Regions from separate parts of the Sphingobium sp. MI1205 genome, predicted to be linked through region 3. Evidence: riboswitches for the same ligand, from Rfam matches in the RefSeq annotation. Region 3 holds a riboswitch; each other region holds the start of a gene.

Region 1 (4,948 bases), on a different replicon from region 3:
CGGAGGCGGCAAAGGCGGTGGCGTTCAGGATGACGTCAGGCGGCGTCCCGTCCATCAGATTGTGCAGATAGTCCCGGACGAACGGCTCGCGCAGCGCCCGGACATGGACTGGCAGGACATTCAACCCCGCCTGCTCCAGCCCCGCAATCATCGCGTCCACCGCGTCGAGCGTGCCGGCGATCAGCAGCGCGCGGTAGAAGAGGAAGAGGGCGGTGGGCCGACCGGCGAGCCACCCTTCCTTCACCTGATCCAGTGTCGGTCGCTCGACGCCCGGCCGGTAAAGCCCGGCGTCCGCGACGGGAACAGGCGCGTCCGGTGCCCCGGCGTCAAAGCCCGCGACCCGCGCGGCTGTCTTGAGGAAGGCGGTCGCGTTGGCAATGCCGCCCTGCCGCAGATAGTCGCGCAGCCGGTCGCACATGTCGGGTGGCAGGGTGGACGCAGAGCGCAGGTCGGGATCGTCCTCCCGGCCATCTGCTATGGCGGCAAAGGCGATGCTCTTTTCCCGTGCAATATTGGCAATTTCCTCAATGCCATATGGCCAGTAGCTCTTACCGCCCAACAGGACTACGCAGACGAATTTGGCGTGGGCGATCACCTTTTCGACATAGAGATCGACCGAATAGGGATGCTTGAGTTGCAACAGGTTCGCCAGACGCACGGTGGGCGCGTTCGGCCCCAATGTCGCGGCGGCGTTGGCAAAGCAGGCAAGGTCGCTGTCGGCCACAGTCAGCAGCACGATGTCGCCCGGACTCTGGCCAAGGTCGATCGCTTCCTCGCCGTTGGAAACGGTGCCGGGCGTGGCGGTCAGCAGGTGCATCAGGCGGCGACCGGTTGCTGCCTGAGCATGGCCGCGATCGCGGCGCGGTCCATCCCGGCCTGACCGATCACCACCAGGCGGGAACCGCGCTGTTCCTGCGCCTGCCAGTGGCGGTCATAATGATGCTGGATGCGCGGGCCGACCGCCTGGATCAGCAGCCGGGCCGGGCGTCCCGCAACCGCGACGAAGCCCTTGATCCGCAATATGTCATGCGCGGCGATCGCCTGTTCCAGCGCCGCCAGCAGTGGTGCGGGATTGCCCAGTTCGCCAAGCTCCAGGACGAAACTGTCGAAATCCTCATGGTCATGATCTTCCTCATCGTCATGATGCGATGGGCGGGCGTCGATCTGATCCTCCACGCCTGCGTCCAGGCCCAGCAGGACAGCCGGGTCGATCTCCCCGCGCGCGGTGCGCAATATGCGCACGCCGGGGCGGATCTCGGTAACCAGAGAGGTTTCCAGCTCCGCCAGCCTGCCGGGTTCCACCAGGTCGGTCTTGTTCAGCAGCACCAGGTCCGCGCAGGCCAGCTGGTCCTCGAACAGCTCCTCGATCGGACTGTCATGGTCCAGCGTCGGATCGGCCGCGCGCGCGGCGGCCAGCGCGTCCTCGTCATGGGCGAAGCGGCCCGCCGCCAGCGCGTCTGCGTCGATCAGGGCGATCACGCCGTCCACGGTGGCGCGGGTGCGGATGCCGGGCCATTGGAACGCCTTGACCAGCGGCTTTGGCAGGGCAAGCCCGGAGGTTTCGATGATGATGTGATCGGGCGGCACATCCCGGTCCAGCAGCCGCTGCATGGTGGGCAGGAAATCGTCCGCGACGGTGCAGCAGATGCAGCCATTGGCCAGTTCGATGATGTCCTCGTCCGGGCACGCCTCGTCGCCGCACCCCTTAACCAGCGCGCCATCGACGCCGACATCGCCGAACTCGTTGATGATGAGGGCAAGGCGGCGACCCCCTGCATTTTCTATCAGGTGGCGGATCAGCGTCGTCTTTCCAGCGCCCAGAAAGCCGGTGATGACGGTGGCGGGAACCTTGCTCATATGGATTGTCCTTGTTTGGCGAGGAGCACTTCGATCTCGTCGAAGCGTTTCCAGCGGTAGATGGCCCAACTCACCAGCCAGCAGGCGGCGAACAGGCCGATGATGAAGAAGCCCAGGCTGTTGAAATGTTCGCCAAGATTGGCGGCGATCGACCAGACGCCGCCGGTCAGGCCCAGTTTGTCGCCCAGCAGCGCCGCCGCTTCGATCCCGCCGATGACGATGGCGACCAGCGCGGACACCAGCGTGATGGTGATGTTGTAGTAGAGCTTACGGATCGGCTTCACGAACGCCCATTGATAGGCGCCCATCATCAGTGCCCCGTCCGCCGTGTCGATCAACGCCATGCCCGCCGCGAAGAGCAGGGGGAAGATAAGGACCGTCGCGATTGAAAGCCCGCTCGCAGCCTGCCCCGCCGACAGGCCGAGGATCGCGACTTCCGTGGCGGTGTCGAACCCCAGTCCGAACAGGAAACCCAACGGAGCCATGTGCCAGCTGCGCGTGACAAGCCGGAACAGCGGTTTGAAAATGCGTGCCAGAAACCCGCGATTGCCCAGCAATATGTCCATATCCTCATCGACATAGGCACCGCCGCTGCGAACATGGTTGAAGGTCTTGAGGACGGATCGCAGGATGATGAGGTTCATCGCCGCGATCGCGAACAGGAATGTGGCGGAGATGATCGTGGCGATCGTGCCGCCCACTTCGCCTACCGCCTCCACCCGGCTCAGCGCGCTTGCCGCCACGGCGATCAGCACCGCCGCGATCAGGACGATGCCGCTATGCCCGACCGCGAACCACAGGCCCACGGTCAGCGGCCTTTGCCCTTCCTGCATCAACTTGCGCGTCACATTGTCGATGGCGGCGATATGGTCGGCATCGACCGCATGGCGCATCCCCAGGCTCCAGGCGAGCAGGGCCGTGCCCAGCATCATCGTGCTGTCGGCGAAGATCAGCGCGGCCCACAGCCATAGCGCCAGGTTGGCGGCGATCAGGGCGGCGAACATCCACGTGGCGCGACCACGCAGCGCCGCAAAACTCATGTCCATCGGAGACCAGTCTCCCGTCGGCGTCAGCGAACCTTGACGGGAACCTCCGCATCGCGGCCGACAGCACGCGCCGGACGGACACCCAAACGGCGCCCGGCACGCATGCCGGTGCAGCTCCCGCCGCACGCGTCGCTCAGACGGAAAACCGTGCCCCGGCCATCCCCTGGACCAAAGCAAGAGCGACCAGACGCTGGCAGGTCTCCTGGCTTGCGGGTCATCGCTCGACACATGGCCTTCCCAGGCCTCGCAGGATTTAGCGTCCGGCCCAGTGGCTGACCCCCGATCGTCACGGAAGGTCGATATGCGTCTCGCTCACCGCTTACAGTTGCAGGGACAGCCGCGGATTTGGACGCCGTAAGCATCCGCACCGCATTCCCATTTTAAGCCCCTTGCGAGGCACCGGCGCGATCAATGCCGTCCATAGAGAGCTTGGGGGACAAAGGGAAGCGGGAAGGAATTGAAATAAAAGAGTCACACGTCGGTCACGCATCCGTCATCTAAATGAAATAGCGGCCCGCTGCACAGAGACATGAGGGAGTTTAGCAAGTGCAAGGTTTAAGGGCGAGTGGCGCGGCGATGATGGTGAGCTTGCTGGCGTTGATGCCGGAAGTGGCGCAGGCGCAGAGCAACGAAGCGTTGCAGCGCCAGATCGACGAACTCAAGGCGCAGGTTCAGGCGCTCACGAGTGCGCTTGCCGCAAACAAGGGCGCGACTCCTGAGACCGCTGCTGCGGCTCCGGCTCCCGCTGCTCCGGCGACACCGGCTCCTGCCACGCTTGCCACCGCCCCCGCGCAGCCGCCTGCGGCCGCGCCAGAGGCGGCCACTGCTCCAGCGCCCAAGTCGAAGGCCTGGTATGAACGGCTGTCGCTGCGCGGCTACACGCAGATGCGCTATAACGCATTCCTGTCCGGGGATGATACGGCGCCCGCTGGCCAGTCCCGCCTCCGGTCGGTCCATGACAGCTCGATATCCGATCGCGGCAGCTTCTCTCTACGCCGCGCGCGCCTTGTGGTTCAGGGCGATATTTCCGACCGCGTCTCGCTCTATCTGCAATCGGACTTCGCGACTGCCGTGAGTAATCAGGCAGGCAGCGAGCGCCGCGAAGGCTTCGCCCAGCTGCGTGACGCCTATGCCGATGTGTTCCTTGACAAGGCCAAGACCTTCCGCCTGCGCCTCGGCCAATCCAAGGTGCCCTATGGCTGGGAAAATATGCAGTCCTCCTCCAACCGCCTGACGCTCGACCGCAGCGACGGGATCAACAGCGCGGTTCCGGGCGAACGTGATCTGGGCGTCATCGCCTTTTATACCCCGCCTTCAGTCCAGAAAATCTGGGACCGGCTGGGGGATGACGGGCAAAAGCTGTTCGGGAATTACGGCGCATTTGGCTTTGGCGTTTTCAACGGCCAGGGCATCAACCGGACGGAACAGAATAAGGGCCTGATGAAGGTCGCCTTCGCCACATGGCCCATTGAACTCGACGGCCTGGGCGATGCTTTCGCTGGCCAGGTGTTCGAAATCGGCGGATCGGCGATGATGAACGATTTCCAGCCTGAACTGCGCAGCGGGTCAGTCGGTGGACCCGTTGACGACAACCGCGCCGGCATCCACGCGATGCTCTATCCGCAGCCCTTCGGCATTCAGGCCGAATGGAACTGGGGCAAGGGACCACAGTATGATCCGCTCAGCCTGTCTGTGGAATCGAAAAAGCTCAGCGGCGGCTATGTCCAGATGATGTACCGCGCCCCGACGGAATCGATCGGCTCGCTGATCCCCTACGCCCGCTGGCAACATTATCGTGGCGGTTGGAAAGGCTCCACCAGCGCGCCGCGCCTGGAGACCGACGAATTCGAACTGGGCGTCGAATGGCAGCCGTGGAAGGCGCTCGAAATCACGCTGGCCTACGCCCGCATGAAGCGCGCCGAAGCGGATGAACGCCGCGCCGGGCGCGCGGAAGGCAATCTCATCCGTACGCAGGTGCAGTGGAATTATTGATTGGTGCCTGGAACGGCGCGGCGGGTGTTTTGTCGCGCCGCTCCGGCTTGGAT
Region 2 (4,948 bases), on a different replicon from region 3:
GATCGGTGGCTTGGCCCAGCGCCTGCGTCACTTCGGGCGTGACCAGCGCGTCCGCGCCAGGCCCAAGTCCCGCCACCGCTACCCATCCACTCATGGTCGCCGCCCCTGTCCATGGACCAGCAGGATCGAAAAATAGCTGGTGACCGCCTGCGCCTGTCCCAGCGGCGTGATCTTCTGGTCCGCCATGGTCGCATATTCGACCAGCCAGGCGCAGTCCTGCTTTCCCGCCGCCTCCACCGCGCGGCGCAGCTTGGCCAGGTTGCGGCCGATCTTCATGACGACCAGCGCGTTGGTGTCGTGGATGCGGTGGGCCAGTTCCTCTTCGGGCAGCGTCGCCATCAGCACGGTCAGCACATCGTCGCCCCAGCTGATCGGCGTGCCGCTGGCGGTCCAGGCGCCTGACATGCCGGTGATGCCCGGCACGATCCGCACCGGCACCAATGGCGCGAGGCGGCTGTGCAGGTGCATGAAGCTGCCGTAGAAAAATGGATCGCCCTCGCACAGCACGACCACATCCTCGCCCGCGGCGGCAAGGGCATGAAGATGCGCCGTGCAATCGGCGTAGAATGCCGACAGTGCCTGATTATAACGCGGGTCGCTGACCGGGATTTCGGTCGTCACCGGATATTCCATCGGAAACTCGACGGCGTCGGGGTTTAGCAGGCCATCGACGATGCGCCGGGCATGGCCGTGACGGCCGGGCTTGCGGAAATAGGCGATGTGGCGCGCGGTGCGTATCAGCCGGTCGGCGCGCACGCTCATCAGGTCCTGCGCGCCGGGGCCAAGGCCCACGCCATGAATGACGCCGCTCATTCCGCCGCACTCGCCAGCGCGTTGACGGCGGCGACGGTGATCGCGCTCCCGCCCAACCGGCCCTCGACGATGCAGCAGGGGGCCGGCTGTACCTGCCACAGCGCCTCCTTGGACTCCGCCGCGCCGACGAAGCCGACCGGGCAGCCGATGATGGCGGCAGGGCGGGGGCAGGCCGGGTCCTCCATCATATTGAGCAGGTGAAAGAGCGCTGTCGGCGCATTGCCGATGGCGACGACCGCGCCCGCCAGATGCGGCCGCCACAGTTCCAGCGCTGCCGCCGACCGGGTGTTGGCCATGTATCGCGCCCGTTCGGGCACGGTCGCGTCATGCAGCGTGCAAAGCACTGGATTGGCGGCGGGCAGGCGGGCGCGGGTGATCCCTTCCGACACCATGCGCGCGTCGCACAGGATCGGCGCGCCCTTTTGCAGCGCGGCGATGGCGGCAATCGCAAAGCCGGGCGAAAATCGGATATGCGGCGCCAGGCTGACCATGCCCGCCGCATGGATCATCCGCACCGCCACCCGTTCCTCTTCGCGCGAAAAGCGGGTCAGCTCCGCTTCCTCACGGATCATGCGGAAAGACTGGCGATAGATTTCCGCCCCGTCGGTTTCATAGGCATGCGGCATCATTCGGCTCCGAAAAGGGCGAGTATCTGGGTGGGAGACAGGTCGGTGCGTTCAGGCTGGCCGCCCGCGCGGGCATCGCGAGCAAGGTCGAAGCGGCCATCGCGTCCGGTCAGCACGACCGCAGCCTGCTTGGGCCGCGCGCATCCCTTGGCGCATCCCGATATGTGCAGCCCCGCAACATGGGGCGCGAGCCGGGCGGCAAGGTCTCGCGTAGCGACGCTCGCCTGCGGACAGGCCGGTGCGCCGGGACATGCGTCCACGCTCAGGCGGGGGTCTGCCGGATCATCGGATGGCGCGTTGCTGCCCTCCAGGATCAGCCCGCGCCACGGCGTCAGGCGGATCGCGCGAGTCTCGTCATCCATGGCGGTCAGCAGCGCTTCCGCCTCGATCCGGCCAAAGGGCGCGGCATGGTAGCGCCCCGGAACGGCGGCCAGACAGTTAACGCGCGAACGTGGCGGGGCCGGGGCCTCGGACGGCGTGATGGGAAGCGGCGCGCCATGCCGCGCCATCCGCCCGGCGCTCGCGCCGCCGCTCGCCATGAACCAGTGGGCGATCGCGATGATCTCGCTGACGGCTTCGCTCACCTTCACCGGCACGCCTCTATCACGCCCGTCGCAGCGCAGGATCAGGCCGCCGCTCATCCCCCGCTCGATCCGGAAATCGGCGGGGGCGTCGGTCAGCACTGGCGCAGGGCCGGCATCGACGGCAAAGCCGATCTTTCCGGGCATATCCGGCAATTCATCGGCGCGGGCGATCAATTCGCTTGCAATGCGGTCCGTTGCGTCGCCGGGCGCCCAGTCGGGATTGACGATCAGCGGCGCGGGCATGTCCCCGTTGCGCCTTGCCAGACCCAGCGCGACCAGCCTCTCCATCAGCGCGTCATGCTCATCCGCGCCGACGCCCCTGATCTGCAACGCCGCGCGATTGGTGAGGTCGATATGCCCATTGCCATGGCGCAGCGCCCCCGCGCACAGACCTTCGGCCTGCGCCCTGCTCATGCGCCCGAGCAGGGGACGAAGCCGCACTAGCAGCCCGTCGCCCGCCATCATCGGCCGCCAGGCCGTGGGGCACCAACCGCGCACGGCGGCGGCGCGTTGCGCCTGCTCCTGCATTGCTCCGTCCTCCACGTCCGCGCCACGACACACGGCCGGGACGCGCGCCAGGCGAACGACAGGCGCACGCCAGCGCGGCCACGACCGCACCCAAAATTCGTCGCTCAAACGGAGAACCGAGCCGTGACCATCCCCTGGATCATGGCAAGAGCGACCTTTGCTCCGGCAGGTCTCCTGGCTTGCGGGTCATAGCTTTGGCATGGGCCTTCCCGGATCGCTCCAGTGGCTTGGCCGTCCCTTGGCAAAGGTCCGGCCTGTCCATGCCTCGCTCGCCGCTCACAGTTGCAGGGACAGCCACGGATTAGGGAGCAAGGCTCCCGCACCGCGTTCCCATTTAAGTCCCTTGCGGGACACCGGCGCGATCGTTGAACCGGGCATGACCCGGCTCGCCGCGCTTCATAGGGCGGATGCAGGCGGAAGGGAAGTGGGGATGCGGACCGCGGCGCTTGTGGCCGCCGGGGCTGAATGTCGATACCGCCTAGCGGCGCAGCACGACCGAATGCCAGTCGGTGCGCTGCTCCCATCCGCGCCTTTCCAGTTCCGGTACATCTTCTTCGCTGATCGGCCTGCCGAGGCAGAGCAGGCCCAGGCAGGCCCAGCTTTCCGGTATGTCCAGCATGGAATCCACGCCCGCCGGCTCCAGGATCGAAACCCAGCCCATGCCGATGCCGCGCGTACGTGCAGCGAGCCAGAGCGTGTGGACGGCCATGACGCAGCTATAGCGCCGCGCTTCCGGCATGGTGACGGCGCCCAGATGATGACCCGTCTCGGTCCCGTCATCGCAATAGACCGCGAACAGCACCGGCGCCTCACGCAGGCCATGCAGCTTCAGGCTGCGGTACAGCCGGTCCTGCTCGCCCGCATAGTCCTTTCCGGCCTGCTTCACCTGGGCATCGACGTGACAGGCAAGCCGCTCGCGATATTCGGGCGTATCAATGCGGACGAACCGCCATGGCTGTGACAGGCCGACAGACGGCGCGCGATGCGCCATGCTCAACAGCCATTCGACATCCGCTTCGTCGATGGGATCGCTGCGGAAATGGCGAATGTCCCGCCGCGCCCTGACCAGCGCTTCGAACCGGGCGCTGTCGATCGGGGTGATGGCGGGCGCGCTCATATCAATATTCGATCCCCGCCTGCGCCTTCACGCCGCTGCGAAACGGGTGCTTGACCAGCGTCATTTCGGTCACGAGGTCGGCGGCTTCCATCAACGCTTCGGGCGCATTGCGGCCGGTGATGATGACATGCTTCATCTCATCGCGATCGGTCACGGCCGCCACCACTTCGTCCACGGGCAGATAGTCATAGCGCAGGACGATATTAAGCTCATCGGCCAACACCATAGCATAGGCCGGATCGGCGATCATCCGCTTTACCTCTTCCCATGCTTCGCGGGCGAGCGCGATGTCGCGGGTCTTGTCCTGCGTGTTCCATGTAAAGCCTTCGCCCATCGGCTTAAACGTGACATGATCCGGGAACGCGTCAAACACCGCTTTTTCTCCGGTCGTCATCGCGCCTTTCACGAACTGGACCACGCCCACCTTCTTGCCATGGCCGATGGCGCGCACGACCATGCCCAGCGCGGCGGTCGTCTTGCCCTTCCCCTTGCCGGTGTGGACGATCAACAGGCCCTTTTCCTGCGTCTTGGTGGCCATGATCTTGTCGTGCGCGGCCTGTTTCTTCTTCATCTTTTCGGCATGTTGTTCGGGCGTGCGTTCAATCATGATTGGGATCCTTGACTTGAGAGAGGAGCATGGCGGCGCTGTTGGACTTCGGTTTCCACATCCCCCGGTCCAGCGCTTCGAGCAGGCGGGCGGCGGTTTCGCGCAGGGCGGCGGGGTTCGCTTGCGCCATGAAGTCCCGCACTGCTTCATCCTCGATGAAGGCGGCGTGGACGGCGTCGAAATGATGATCGCGTACCGCATGGGTGGTGGCGGCGAAGGCGAAGAGAAAGTCGACGGAGGCGGCGATTTCGAACGCGCCCTTGTAGCCATGGCGCATCATGCCCGCGATCCATTTGGGATTGGTGACGCGCGCGCGGACGACCCGGCCGATCTCATCTTCCAGCGTGCGCACGACCGGGCGTTCCGGGCGGCTATGGTCGTTGTGGTAGCTGAGCGGCTTCTTGCCGGACAGATGCTCCACCGCCGCCGCGATCCCGCCTTCGAACTGATAATAATCGTCGCTGTCGAGCAGGTCATGCTCACGATTGTCCTGGTTCTGGACCAGCGCGTCGGCCCCCGCCAGCCGCCGCGCGAAGAGGCCGCGCTCGGCGTCCCCCTCCACCCCGCCGCCATAGGCATAGCCGCCCCAGTCCAGATAGATGTTGGCCAGGTCGGCGCGATCATGCCACAGCCGCTCGTCGATCATCGCCTGAAGCCCCGCGCCATAGGCGCC
Region 3 (4,948 bases):
AAATATATGGCGCAGACAGCGCCCAGCGCGGCGGCATTGGATGCACCAAGGACCGAGGGCTCGGCCAGCGGGTTGCGCAGATAACCCTGCAGGGCGGCCCCAGCCAGCCCGAGCATCGCGCCGACGATGACGCCCAGCAGCATACGCGGCATGCGCAGATCGACAAGAATCGCGCGAGCAACCTCGTCGCCGCCGCCCGTGAGGACCGCAAAAATGCGCGTGGCGCTGAGCGGAACCGCGCCTAGCGTGATCGATCCCAGCGCGGCGAAAATGGTCAGTGCGGCCAGAATAGGGATCAGCATCGGGTGACGGTGCAGGCTCATGGCTTGCGTCCCGGCTGTTGCTTGATAAGGCCCGTTTCATGCGCGGAAAAATGGTGATCGCGGCGCTCTGTGCGCTTGGCTTGACGGGAGCGGCATCCCCCGCTCCCCGGCGAATCGTGTCGCTCAACACCTGCGCCGATCAATATGTGCTGGCGCTCGCCGATCCCGAACAGATCGCGGCGCTCAGTCCCTATGGACATGATCCGGAACTGTCGGCCGCCGTGGCGCGGGCACGCAAGTTTCGCGTCCTTCGGCGTCCCGCGGAGGAAGTGCTGGCGATCCGGCCCGACCTGTTGATCGGCTTTCCCGATGGCGCTGGCGGCGTCGTAGGTGCGCCGTCGGGGCAATGGCGCAGGCTGGGCCTGCCGAGCGCGGACAGTTTCGCGACCATACGGGCGCAAATCCGCGAGGTGGCGACCGCCGTGGGTCATCCCGAGCGCGGCGAAACCCTTATCCGCGCCATGGAGCGCGACCTTGCCGCCCTGCCCCCCGTCCCGCGCGGCGGCGTGGCTGCCTATTACCAGCGGCGCGGGTACATGACCGGTACGGGCACGCTGGTCGATGAGTTGATCCGCCGCGCCGGGCTGACCAATCTTGCCGCCAGGCTGGGCAAGCCAGCGCTGGCCCAGGTGCCGCTGGAGCAGATGATCGCGGCCAGACCAGACTGGCTGATCGTGGAAAGCGGCAGCGAGAAGATCGTCGATCAAGGGACGGAGATGCTGCACCATCCCGCCCTGCGCTCGATCCCACGCATCCGCCTGCCGCAGGCGTGGACGGTGTGCGGCGGGCCTGCCTATGTGAAGGCGGCACGCAGCATCGTGGCGCAGCTTCGCGACGCCAGGCACAGGGCCAAGGCGCAGGTCAACGCTACGCCCGGACGCTGAGGGGCAAAGGCTCACGCCCGCCCCTCTCGCCAGACTTTAGAAACGAACACGCACGCCGCCATAGGCCGAACGCCCATAAGTGTTGTAACCATAGACGGTCGCGTATTCCTCATCGAACAGATTGTCGATGCGGCCATAGATTTCGAGACTGCCGGTAATGGGCAAGGATGCGCGCACGCCCAGCAGCGCATAGCCATCAAGTGACTGCGTGTTGGCGGCGTCGTTGAAGCTGTCGCCCACCATCGTCAGGGTCGCTCCGGCTGACAGGCCAAAAGTCCATATGTAGTCAGCCGAAACGCTGACAGCGTCCTTGGCGCGGCGGGGCAGCAGCTTTCCTTCGTTGATGCCGCCTTCGGAGCGATCCACCGCATCGACATAGCTGTATGCTGCGGTGACCGTAAGCGCATCGACCGGCTTCAGCGTCACGGCCGCCTCGATACCCTCGGCGCGGGTGCGGGTGAGGTTGATATATTGCCCGAACGGCGGGATGACGCCGTCGAAATAGATCTGGTCGCGCGTGTCGCGGCGGAAAGCGGTGACGGAAAACAACGCGCGCCCTCCGTCCAGGCTCTGGTCAAAGCCGATATCATAGCTCTTCGACCTTTCAGGCTGCAAAGCGGGGTTGCCGTTGAAGCCATCGTAAAGCTGATAGAGCGAGGGAGCCTTGAAACCCTCGCCGTAGCTGGCGCGGATATTGGTCGCGCCGTCATTGGGGGTGTAGTTGGCGTTCGCGCCTAAGGTGGTCGCGCCGCCAAACTGGCTATGGTCATCATGACGCACGCCGCCAGTCAGCGACAGCCCGATAAAGGGCTTGACGACGGCAAGGGCGAAGACGCTGTCGATGTTCGCCTTCGCGCCTCCCGATCCAAAGCCGTAAAAGTCGTAATCCGGGCTCTCATGCTCATAGCCGAACACCAGCTTCGCCTGATCGAAGGGCTGGTAGACGCCTTCATACTCGAAACGCAGATTGGTGCCCGAATAACCATAGTCCCCGAAGGACGAGAAATAGTCGCGGTCGTTGCGGAACCAGGTGACCGCCGCCCTCTGCGTCAGCTTGCCGTCAAGCAGGGCAAGGTTAAGGCCCGCATAGCCGATATATTGGTTCAGCTTGCTGCTGTCCGTGGACTCCATCGGCTCGGCGAAGAAAATATCGGTGTCGAGGTCGGCGTGGATATAATAGCCGCGCAGGTCGAGGCTCAGATTATCGGCCAAGCTAAACTTCAGCTTGGCGTGGGCGGCGATATTTTCATAGCCATCCTTTTCCGTGCCACCCTGCGCAGCCGAAATGCCGTCGGTGCGGAACCATACGGCCCCCGCGCTTCCCGACACGATGCCGCTACTGCCCGAAACGTCCGCCTTTGCATTCACCGTATCGGCATAGCCGTAATCCACCGAGGCGGACCCGCCAAAGCCATCGCCTGGTTCTCCGGTCATGATGTTGACGACGCCGCCGATTGCCTGGCTGCCATAAACGACCGAGTTGGAACCCCGCAGTATCTCGATCCGCCGGATATTGCCCGTCAGCAGATTGCCGAAATCATAAGCGTCGCCAATGCCGCTGGGATCGTTGATCTTGACGCCATCCAACAGCACCAGCGTCTGCGTCGTTTCAGCGCCCCGGATTGAAATGCCGGTCACTCCGCCAACAGCATCAGCGCGATTGAAGCGAATGCCGGGCGTGGTCGCGATCAGGTCCGCCACGCTGACATTCTGGCGCGTCTCGATGGTCTGCGCATCAATGACGGAAACCGCCTGACCGACTTCATCCCGCGGCTGTTCAATGCCAAGCGCGGTGACCACGATGCTGTCCGACTGTTCCGCGAGTGCGGGCGTGGCAGCCAGCAGCGCCACGAGCGATATTCCGATTTTCAACATTATATTGTCTTCCCTGAGCGTCACGCGACTTCAGGCAGGAGCATCCGCGCAAACGGTCGGCATGCGGGAAGGACAGACGCCAGTGTCCCGCCCCGCGCACCGATGCGGCTCCCGCCGCTGCGTCGCTCAGACGGAAAACACCGTGCCCGGGCCGATCCCTGGGCCCAAGGCAAGAGCGACCATGCGCCGGCAGGTCTCCTGGCTCGCGGGTCAAGGCAGCGATGCACAAGCCTTCCCGGGCTGACGCCCAGTGGCTGGTCCCTTCGCCTTCCCCTTTCGAAAGCGCAGGTCCCCCGTGCATCGCGCTCGCCGCTTACAGTTGCAGGGACAGCCGCGGAGTTGGATGGGCAAGCCATCCGCACCGCATTCCCTTTCAAGCCCAAATGGGCACCGGCGCGATCTTCTTCATGTCAACGGTTGCCCGCTCACGCGGCGCGCCATAGGGGAAAGACAGGGTTCTGCCAAGGAGTGGTTGGATGCGATTGCTGGGCGCAGTGCTTGCCGGAGGACGATCCAGCCGGTTCGGAAGCGACAAGGCGGCGGCCCTTCTGCCAGACGGGCGCACGCTGCTGGATCATGCCGTGGCGGCGATAACTCCGCACGTGGAAGCTGTCGTCGTCTGCGGGCGGGATATCGAAGGCATGACATGCCTTGCCGACCGGCCAGCGCCTGACATGGGGCCACTGGGCGGGCTGAACGCGGCGCTGCATCATGCGGCCGAACAGGGGTTTGACGCGGTGCTGACCACCGGGTGCGACATGCCGGTCTATCCGGTGGCACTGGCCGAAGCGCTGGTCGGCGATTGTGCGGCGGTGCTCAAGGGTCAGCAACTGGCGGGCTTCTGGCCTGCATCCCTCGCAGTCGGGATGGACGCACATCTGGCAGAGGACAACAACCGGTCCATATATGGTTGGCTGGACCGGATCGGCGCCCGCATTGTCGATCGGACGGATATTGTGCTGCCCAATATCAACCGGCAGGAAGATCTGAACAGGTTGGGCAATGTCTGAGCTTGTCGATGCCCCTCACCTTCCTTCCAACTAAGGCAGAGGCATCGACAAGCTCAAGGAGAAGACATGGAGGCAGGGCCTCAGACCTGAAGGGCGACGCTCGCGGCGACATCCACAGGCATGGCCGTGCCCGCCACGGCTTCACCAATCAAAAGCAGGGTCGGGTCTTCATCGCTGATGGTCGCCACCAGAAAGGCGAGCGCGGAAAGCTTGCCCCGGATGAGGCGTTCGGTGGGCAGCGAGACGTTGACCGCAACCATCACCGGCGTTTCCGGATCGCGGCCAGCAGCGATAAGCTGCCGGCTGATCTCTCCGGCGGCGGCGCGGCCCATATAGATGCCAAGCGTGCCGCCGGGGCGCGCGAGCGCTTCCCAGTCCAGCTTGAGCGGCTCGCCTGCCTTCAGATGCGCCGTCACCAGCGTCAGCCCGCGCGCGACGCCGCGCAGGGTGAGCGAGGCGCTGCCGCTCGCAGCAGCAGCACTGGCGGTGGTGATGCCCGGACAGATGCGAAAACGGACGCCGTCCGCGGCCAGATGCTCCATCTCCTCGGCGGAGCGGCCAAAGATCGATGGATCGCCGCCCTTGAGGCGCACGACACGCTTTCCAGCCTTCGCGGCGGCGAGCAGCAGATCGTTGATGCTTTCCTGCGCCTTGCTATGGCGGCCAGAACGCTTGCCGACGCTGATGCGTTCAACGCTAGCAGGGATGAGATCAAGGACGCCGGGACCGACGAGCGCGTCATAAAAGACGACATCTGCCGCGGCGATCAGCTTTTCGGCCTTGCGGGTGAGAAGGTCGGGATCGCCGGGGCCAGCGCCCACCAGCCAGACCTCACCGGGGGCAATCAGTTCATTCT
Region 4 (4,948 bases), on a different replicon from region 3:
CCGCCCGCTGCCGCCCGTTACCGCGCAATCGCGGGCGGATCGTTCCGCGATCTTCCGCGCACTTGCCGCCCTTTCGGGTCATCAGCCGCTCAATGCCCGGACGGGCGCGGTCCATGCAGCCGCGCTGGTCGGTGCCGATGGTTCGATCCGCCTGGTCCATGAAGATGTCGGCCGCCACAATGCGTTCGACAAGCTGATCGGGGGGATGCGGCTTGACGGGATGGACTGGGACGGCGGCTTTGCGCTGCTGTCATCCCGCTGTTCCTACGAACTGGTGGAAAAGGCGGTACTGGCTGGCTGCCCCTTGCTCGTCACCATTTCCGCCCCGACCCGCCTGGCGGCGGAACGCGCCGAAAGCGCCGGCCTGCCGCTGGTTGTATTGGCGCGGGCGGACGCGATGCTGGCGACGATGGTCATTCCCGAATGAAGATCGCCCCATAGGCGGGCAGTGTGCCGATCGACGCGCCATTGGTGGCGAACAGGACGGTCCCTTCCGCTGCTCTCTCCTCTGGCCATGCGACGGGGCTGTCCGACAGGTTGAACAGGCACATTATCCTGTCCGCGCCCTCGGTCCGCCGGAACAGCAACCGGCTTTCATCCGCCAGCAGCACCTCCATGCTGCCGTAACGCAGCGGTGCGTTCGCTTTTCGCAGGGCAAGCATCTTCCGGGTAAAGTTCAGCAGCGACCCTGCATCGGCCTCCTGTCCATCCACCGCCAGCGCCAGATTGTCATCCCCCACCGGCAGCCAGGGCGCAGCGGTGCTGAACCCCGCTTCGCTGGCGGCCATTTCCCAGGGCAGTGGCGTGCGTGCCCCGTCGCGCGACAATGTGAGCGGCCAGTTCGCGATCGCTTCCGGGTCCTGCAACCGCTCAAAGGGGATATCGACCTGCGTGATCCCCAACTCCTCGCCCTGATACAGGATGGCATTGCCGCGCAGCGCCATCAGCAGCGCTATCTTCATCCGCGCGAAAGCGGCGCGATCCCCCGCCTTGCACCATCGCGACAAGGCGCGCGGGGCGTCATGATTTTCAAACGCCCAACTGGGCCAGCCCATGCCCGGTTCATTCGGCCAGCGCGCCGCCGTCTCCGCCACCAGCGCCGGGGTGAGCGCGGGGGCATAGAGGAAATCAAAGCCATAGGCGCTGTTCAGCAGATCGTCCCCTGCCGTGTACGCCTTCATCTCCATCTCGGCGCGGTCGCCCCCGACTTCCGCCATGGTGAAGATCGCGCCATAGCGGTCGGTCAGCGTCCGGATGCGCTCGACAAAGCCCACCACATCGGGGTGCGACTGGCTGTAACGGCGGATCTGATAGTCGAAGGGGCGGGTGCGCGGCTTGCCGTCGTCGGGGGCAGGCGGGTTGTCGCGCAGCAGCGGGTCATGCATCGCATGATTGAGCGCATCGAGCCGGAAACCGTCCACGCCCCGGTCCAGCCAGAAGCGCATGGCGTCCAGCAGCGCGTCCTGCACCGCCGGGTTGTGGACGTTGAGCTGCGGCTGGCTGACCAAAAACTGGTGCATATAATATTGCCGCCGCCGCGCATCCCAGGTCCATGCCGGGCCGCCGAACACTGACTGCCAGTTGCAGGGCGGCGACCCGTCCGACTTGGGATCGGCCCACACATACCAGTCCTGCCGCGCATTGGTCCGGCTCTCGCGGCTTTCCCGGAACCAGTCATGCACGTCCGATGTATGGGCATAAACCTGATCGATCGTGACTTTCAGGCCCAGCGCATGCGCCCGCGCCACCAGCGCGTCGAAATCCTCGATCGTGCCGAAAATCGGATCGACCCCGCAATAATCGGCGATGTCATAGCCAAAGTCCCGCATGGGCGAAGTGAAGAAGGGCGAAATCCAGATCGCGTCCGCGCCCAACCGGGCAATATGCTCCAGCCTCTGCGTGATCCCCCGCAGGTCGCCAATCCCGTCACCGTTGGAATCCTGAAAGCTGCGGGGATAGATCTGGTAGATGACGGCGCCCTTCCACCATGGCTGGCCGGAATCGCTCATGCGCTGCTGCTCCCTTTTGCTGCGGGTGCAGCATACACATGTCCGCGTCGCCATCTACCGCTTGCGGGCGGCGCGCGTGCGCTTTATCAGCAGGCCCGCGACAGGTTCCCCCACCAGGGATGAAAAGGGAAGTCGGGTGTAAAACCCGCGCTGCCCCTGCAACTGTAAGCGGTGAGCGGACTGGCCACAGCGCCATTGGGGAATGAACGTCCCCGAGAAGGCGGCCGGAACGCACTGACCCGTGAGCCAGGAGACCTGCCTGACGCAGTCGTTCTTCGACCGGACAGGGTGTGCCGGGCGGACGGGGTTTCCCTCGCGTAGCGACAGCCATCGCCTTGCCGGTTCGGTTGTGCAGTCCTCTGCGCGCCCGCGCCCACAGGCTGTTTGCGGGTCAGGAAAACGAAGGGGACCATCATGACGGTCTTTCATGTCACTATGGTTATGGATTGGCGGCGCTGATGCTGCGCCCGGTGGAAAACCGCGCTTCGGTCGTCGTCTGCTCGACGTGCCGCCTCTCGGCTGACGCGCGTGAGGATGGCGAAGGACGGCGCGGCGGCGCGCTGCTCGCCGACGCGATGCGCGCGCTTCAGGCCGGTGATCCAGCCTATGCGGCGGTCGATGTTCAGGACATGCCATGCCTGTTCGCGTGCCAGCGCCATTGCGCCGTCCATTTGCGCGGGCCGGGCAAGGTCGGCTATGTGCTTGGCGATTTCACCCCTGACGCAGACGCCGCGCGCGCGATACTCGACTACACGCTGCGCCACGCCGCCAGCGAAGAGGGCGTCGTGCGCTATGCCGATTGGCCGCAGGGGGTGAAGGGGCACTTCATCGTCCGCACCCCGCCAGAAGGCTTCATCTGCACATGATCCATTTTCAGGATGGGGCTGCCTTCGCCCGAGCGCTGGAGGCGCTGCCGGGACCGGACGAGCAGGCGATCGCCGCCGCCGCCGCACGACAGGCGACGCTGACCAAGCCCGCCGGTTCGCTCGGCCGGCTGGAGGAAATCGCCCTGTTCATGGCGGGCTGGCAGGCACGGGAACGGCCCCGCGCCGACCGCCTCCACGTCGCCATCTTCGCGGGCAACCACGGCGTCGCCGCGCGCGGGGTCAGCGCCTATCCGGCAGCCGTCACCGCGCAGATGGTCGCGAATTTTCGAGGCGGCAGCGCGGCGATCAATGCGCTCGCCGCCGCATGCGGGGCGGAGCTGTCGATCGTCCCGCTCGACCTTGACCGCCCCACCGCCGACATCTGCGAAGCCCCCGCGATGAGCGAGACGGACTGCCTCGCCGCGCTCAATGCAGGCGCAGCGGTCGTCCACGCGGATTGCGACCTGCTGATCGTCGGCGAAATGGGCATTGGCAACAGCACGCCCGCCGCTGCCCTGTGCGCCCAGTCCTTTGGCGGCCTGCCGCGGGACTGGATCGGGCGCGGCACCGGCGTCGATGAAGCCGGTCTGGCGCGAAAGGCCGACGCGGTCGCGCGCGCCCTTCACCTCCACGCGCCCCATTGCACAAACACCTTCGAAACGCTCCGTCGCCTCGGTGGACGAGAGATTGCCGCCATGGCCGGCGCCGTGCTCGCGGCCCGGCAGATGCGCGTGCCGGTGCTGCTCGACGGTTTCATCTGCGGCGCGGCGGTGGCCCCTCTCGCGCGCGACAATCCCGCCATCACCGACCATTGCATCGCGGGCCATGTGTCGGCGGAGGCGGGCCATGCGCGCCTGCTCCGCGCCTTCGGGCTAACCCCGCTGCTTCAACTCGACATGCGCCTTGGCGAAGGCAGCGGCGCAGCGGTTGCGGCACAGATCGTCCGCTCGGCCCTCACCGCGCACGATCAGATGGCCACCTTTACCGAAGCCGCGGTCTCAGAAGCCGTATGAACGCCCACATGCTTCACCTGATGCGCCACGCCGCGCCGCAGACGACTGGCCTGCTGCTTGGCCAGCTGGACATGCCGCCCGATCCTGACGCCGTGCCGCTCTGCGTCGAACGGGCCCGCGCCATCCATTTCGCGCAGGTCATAAGCTCCGACCTCACCCGCGCCAGCCGCCCCGCCGAGCGGATCGCTGCTGCCGCCCAGGTGCCCCACCATGCCGATCCCCGATGGCGCGAATTGCATTTCGGCGCGTGGGAGGGAGCCGACCCTTCAACCCTTCCCGCTGCTGAAACAGCCCGCTTCTGGGATGCCCCCGACGACAATCCTCCACCGGGAGGAGAACGCTGGTCCGACCTGCGCCGCCGTGTCCAGGGCGCGCTCGTCCATATCGACCAGCCGACCTTGGTGCTGAGCCATGCCGGATCCATGCGTGCGGCGCTGTCACTGCTCTGCGGCTTTTCCTATCGGCAGGCCTGGGCCATCGACCTGCCCTATGCCGCGCTGCTCTCCCTGCGCGTCTGGCCCGGAGATGCTCCGAACGCACAGATAACGGCGCTGACTACATGAAGCGGCTGATCCTCGCCCTGCAACTGATGACCAGCCTGCCGCTGCCATCCGTCAAGGCGGACGACAGCGACTTTGCCGCCTCCATCCGCTGGTTTCCCGCCGCCGGTATAGCGGTGGGCGGGGCGGCCGCGATGGCGATGATGCTCGGCCTGCGCGCGGGGCCGTGGGCGGCGGCGCTGCTTGCGCTGCTGGCATGGGTAGCGATGACCGGCGCGCTGCACCTCGATGGGCTTGGCGACATTGCCGATGGCGCAGGCGCGGCGCATGGCGACCGGGCCCGGCTATCTGCCGTGTTGGCCGATCCGCATATCGGCAGCTTCGGCGTGGTCGTGATCGTGCTCCAGCTGCTGACGAAATTGATCCTCCTGCGCATCTGGGCGGAGCAGCTTGCCCCTTGGACTCTCATCCCGCTTGCCCTGATCGCGCGGATCGGCCCGCTCGCCTGGACACTGTGGCTGCCGCCGCTGCATGAAGGGCTGGCCAGCCGCTTCCGCCAC

Evidence for each region. A riboswitch is a leader RNA that binds a small molecule or an ion and turns the genes downstream of it on or off. The one in region 3 is predicted to bind cobalamin.
Region 1: it holds a riboswitch for cobalamin, as region 3 does, so the genes downstream of both, K663_RS18345 (HoxN/HupN/NixA family nickel/cobalt transporter) here and K663_RS13560 (TonB-dependent receptor plug domain-containing protein) in region 3, are expected to answer to the same signal.
Region 2: it holds a riboswitch for cobalamin, as region 3 does, so the genes downstream of both, K663_RS18370 (cobalamin biosynthesis protein CobG) here and K663_RS13560 (TonB-dependent receptor plug domain-containing protein) in region 3, are expected to answer to the same signal.
Region 4: it holds a riboswitch for cobalamin, as region 3 does, so the genes downstream of both, K663_RS18325 (DUF1636 domain-containing protein) here and K663_RS13560 (TonB-dependent receptor plug domain-containing protein) in region 3, are expected to answer to the same signal.

Annotation. Positions count from the first base shown of each region.
Region 1 is NZ_CP005189.1:393,194-398,141, reverse strand. Features, by position in the region: gene cobN (cobaltochelatase subunit CobN) at 1-817, opposite strand, end outside; gene cobW (cobalamin biosynthesis protein CobW) at 817-1,857, opposite strand; gene K663_RS18345 (HoxN/HupN/NixA family nickel/cobalt transporter) at 1,854-2,903, opposite strand; cobalamin riboswitch at 3,079-3,322, opposite strand; gene K663_RS18340 (porin) at 3,480-4,895, shown strand.
Region 2 is NZ_CP005189.1:400,370-405,317, reverse strand. Features, by position in the region: gene cobJ (precorrin-3B C(17)-methyltransferase) at 1-94, opposite strand, end outside; gene cobI (precorrin-2 C(20)-methyltransferase) at 91-813, opposite strand; gene K663_RS18375 (precorrin-8X methylmutase) at 810-1,439, opposite strand; gene K663_RS18370 (cobalamin biosynthesis protein CobG) at 1,439-2,488, opposite strand; cobalamin riboswitch at 2,699-2,924, opposite strand; gene bluB (5,6-dimethylbenzimidazole synthase) at 3,030-3,668, opposite strand; gene cobO (cob(I)yrinic acid a,c-diamide adenosyltransferase) at 3,670-4,275, opposite strand; gene cobN (cobaltochelatase subunit CobN) at 4,268-4,948, opposite strand, start outside.
Region 3 is NZ_CP005188.1:2,744,158-2,749,105, forward strand. Features, by position in the region: gene K663_RS13550 (FecCD family ABC transporter permease) at 1-323, opposite strand, end outside; gene K663_RS13555 (ABC transporter substrate-binding protein) at 362-1,207, shown strand; gene K663_RS13560 (TonB-dependent receptor plug domain-containing protein) at 1,244-3,082, opposite strand; cobalamin riboswitch at 3,254-3,492, opposite strand; gene mobA (molybdenum cofactor guanylyltransferase) at 3,559-4,092, shown strand; gene cobA (uroporphyrinogen-III C-methyltransferase) at 4,173-4,948, opposite strand, start outside; gene K663_RS13575 (nitrate reductase) at 4,942-4,948, opposite strand, start outside.
Region 4 is NZ_CP005189.1:387,819-392,766, reverse strand. Features, by position in the region: gene fdhD (formate dehydrogenase accessory sulfurtransferase FdhD) at 1-427, shown strand, start outside; gene K663_RS18330 (alpha-glucosidase) at 414-2,009, opposite strand; cobalamin riboswitch at 2,095-2,286, shown strand; gene K663_RS18325 (DUF1636 domain-containing protein) at 2,468-2,875, shown strand; gene cobT (nicotinate-nucleotide--dimethylbenzimidazole phosphoribosyltransferase) at 2,872-3,888, shown strand; gene K663_RS18315 (histidine phosphatase family protein) at 3,897-4,451, shown strand; gene K663_RS18310 (adenosylcobinamide-GDP ribazoletransferase) at 4,448-4,948, shown strand, end outside.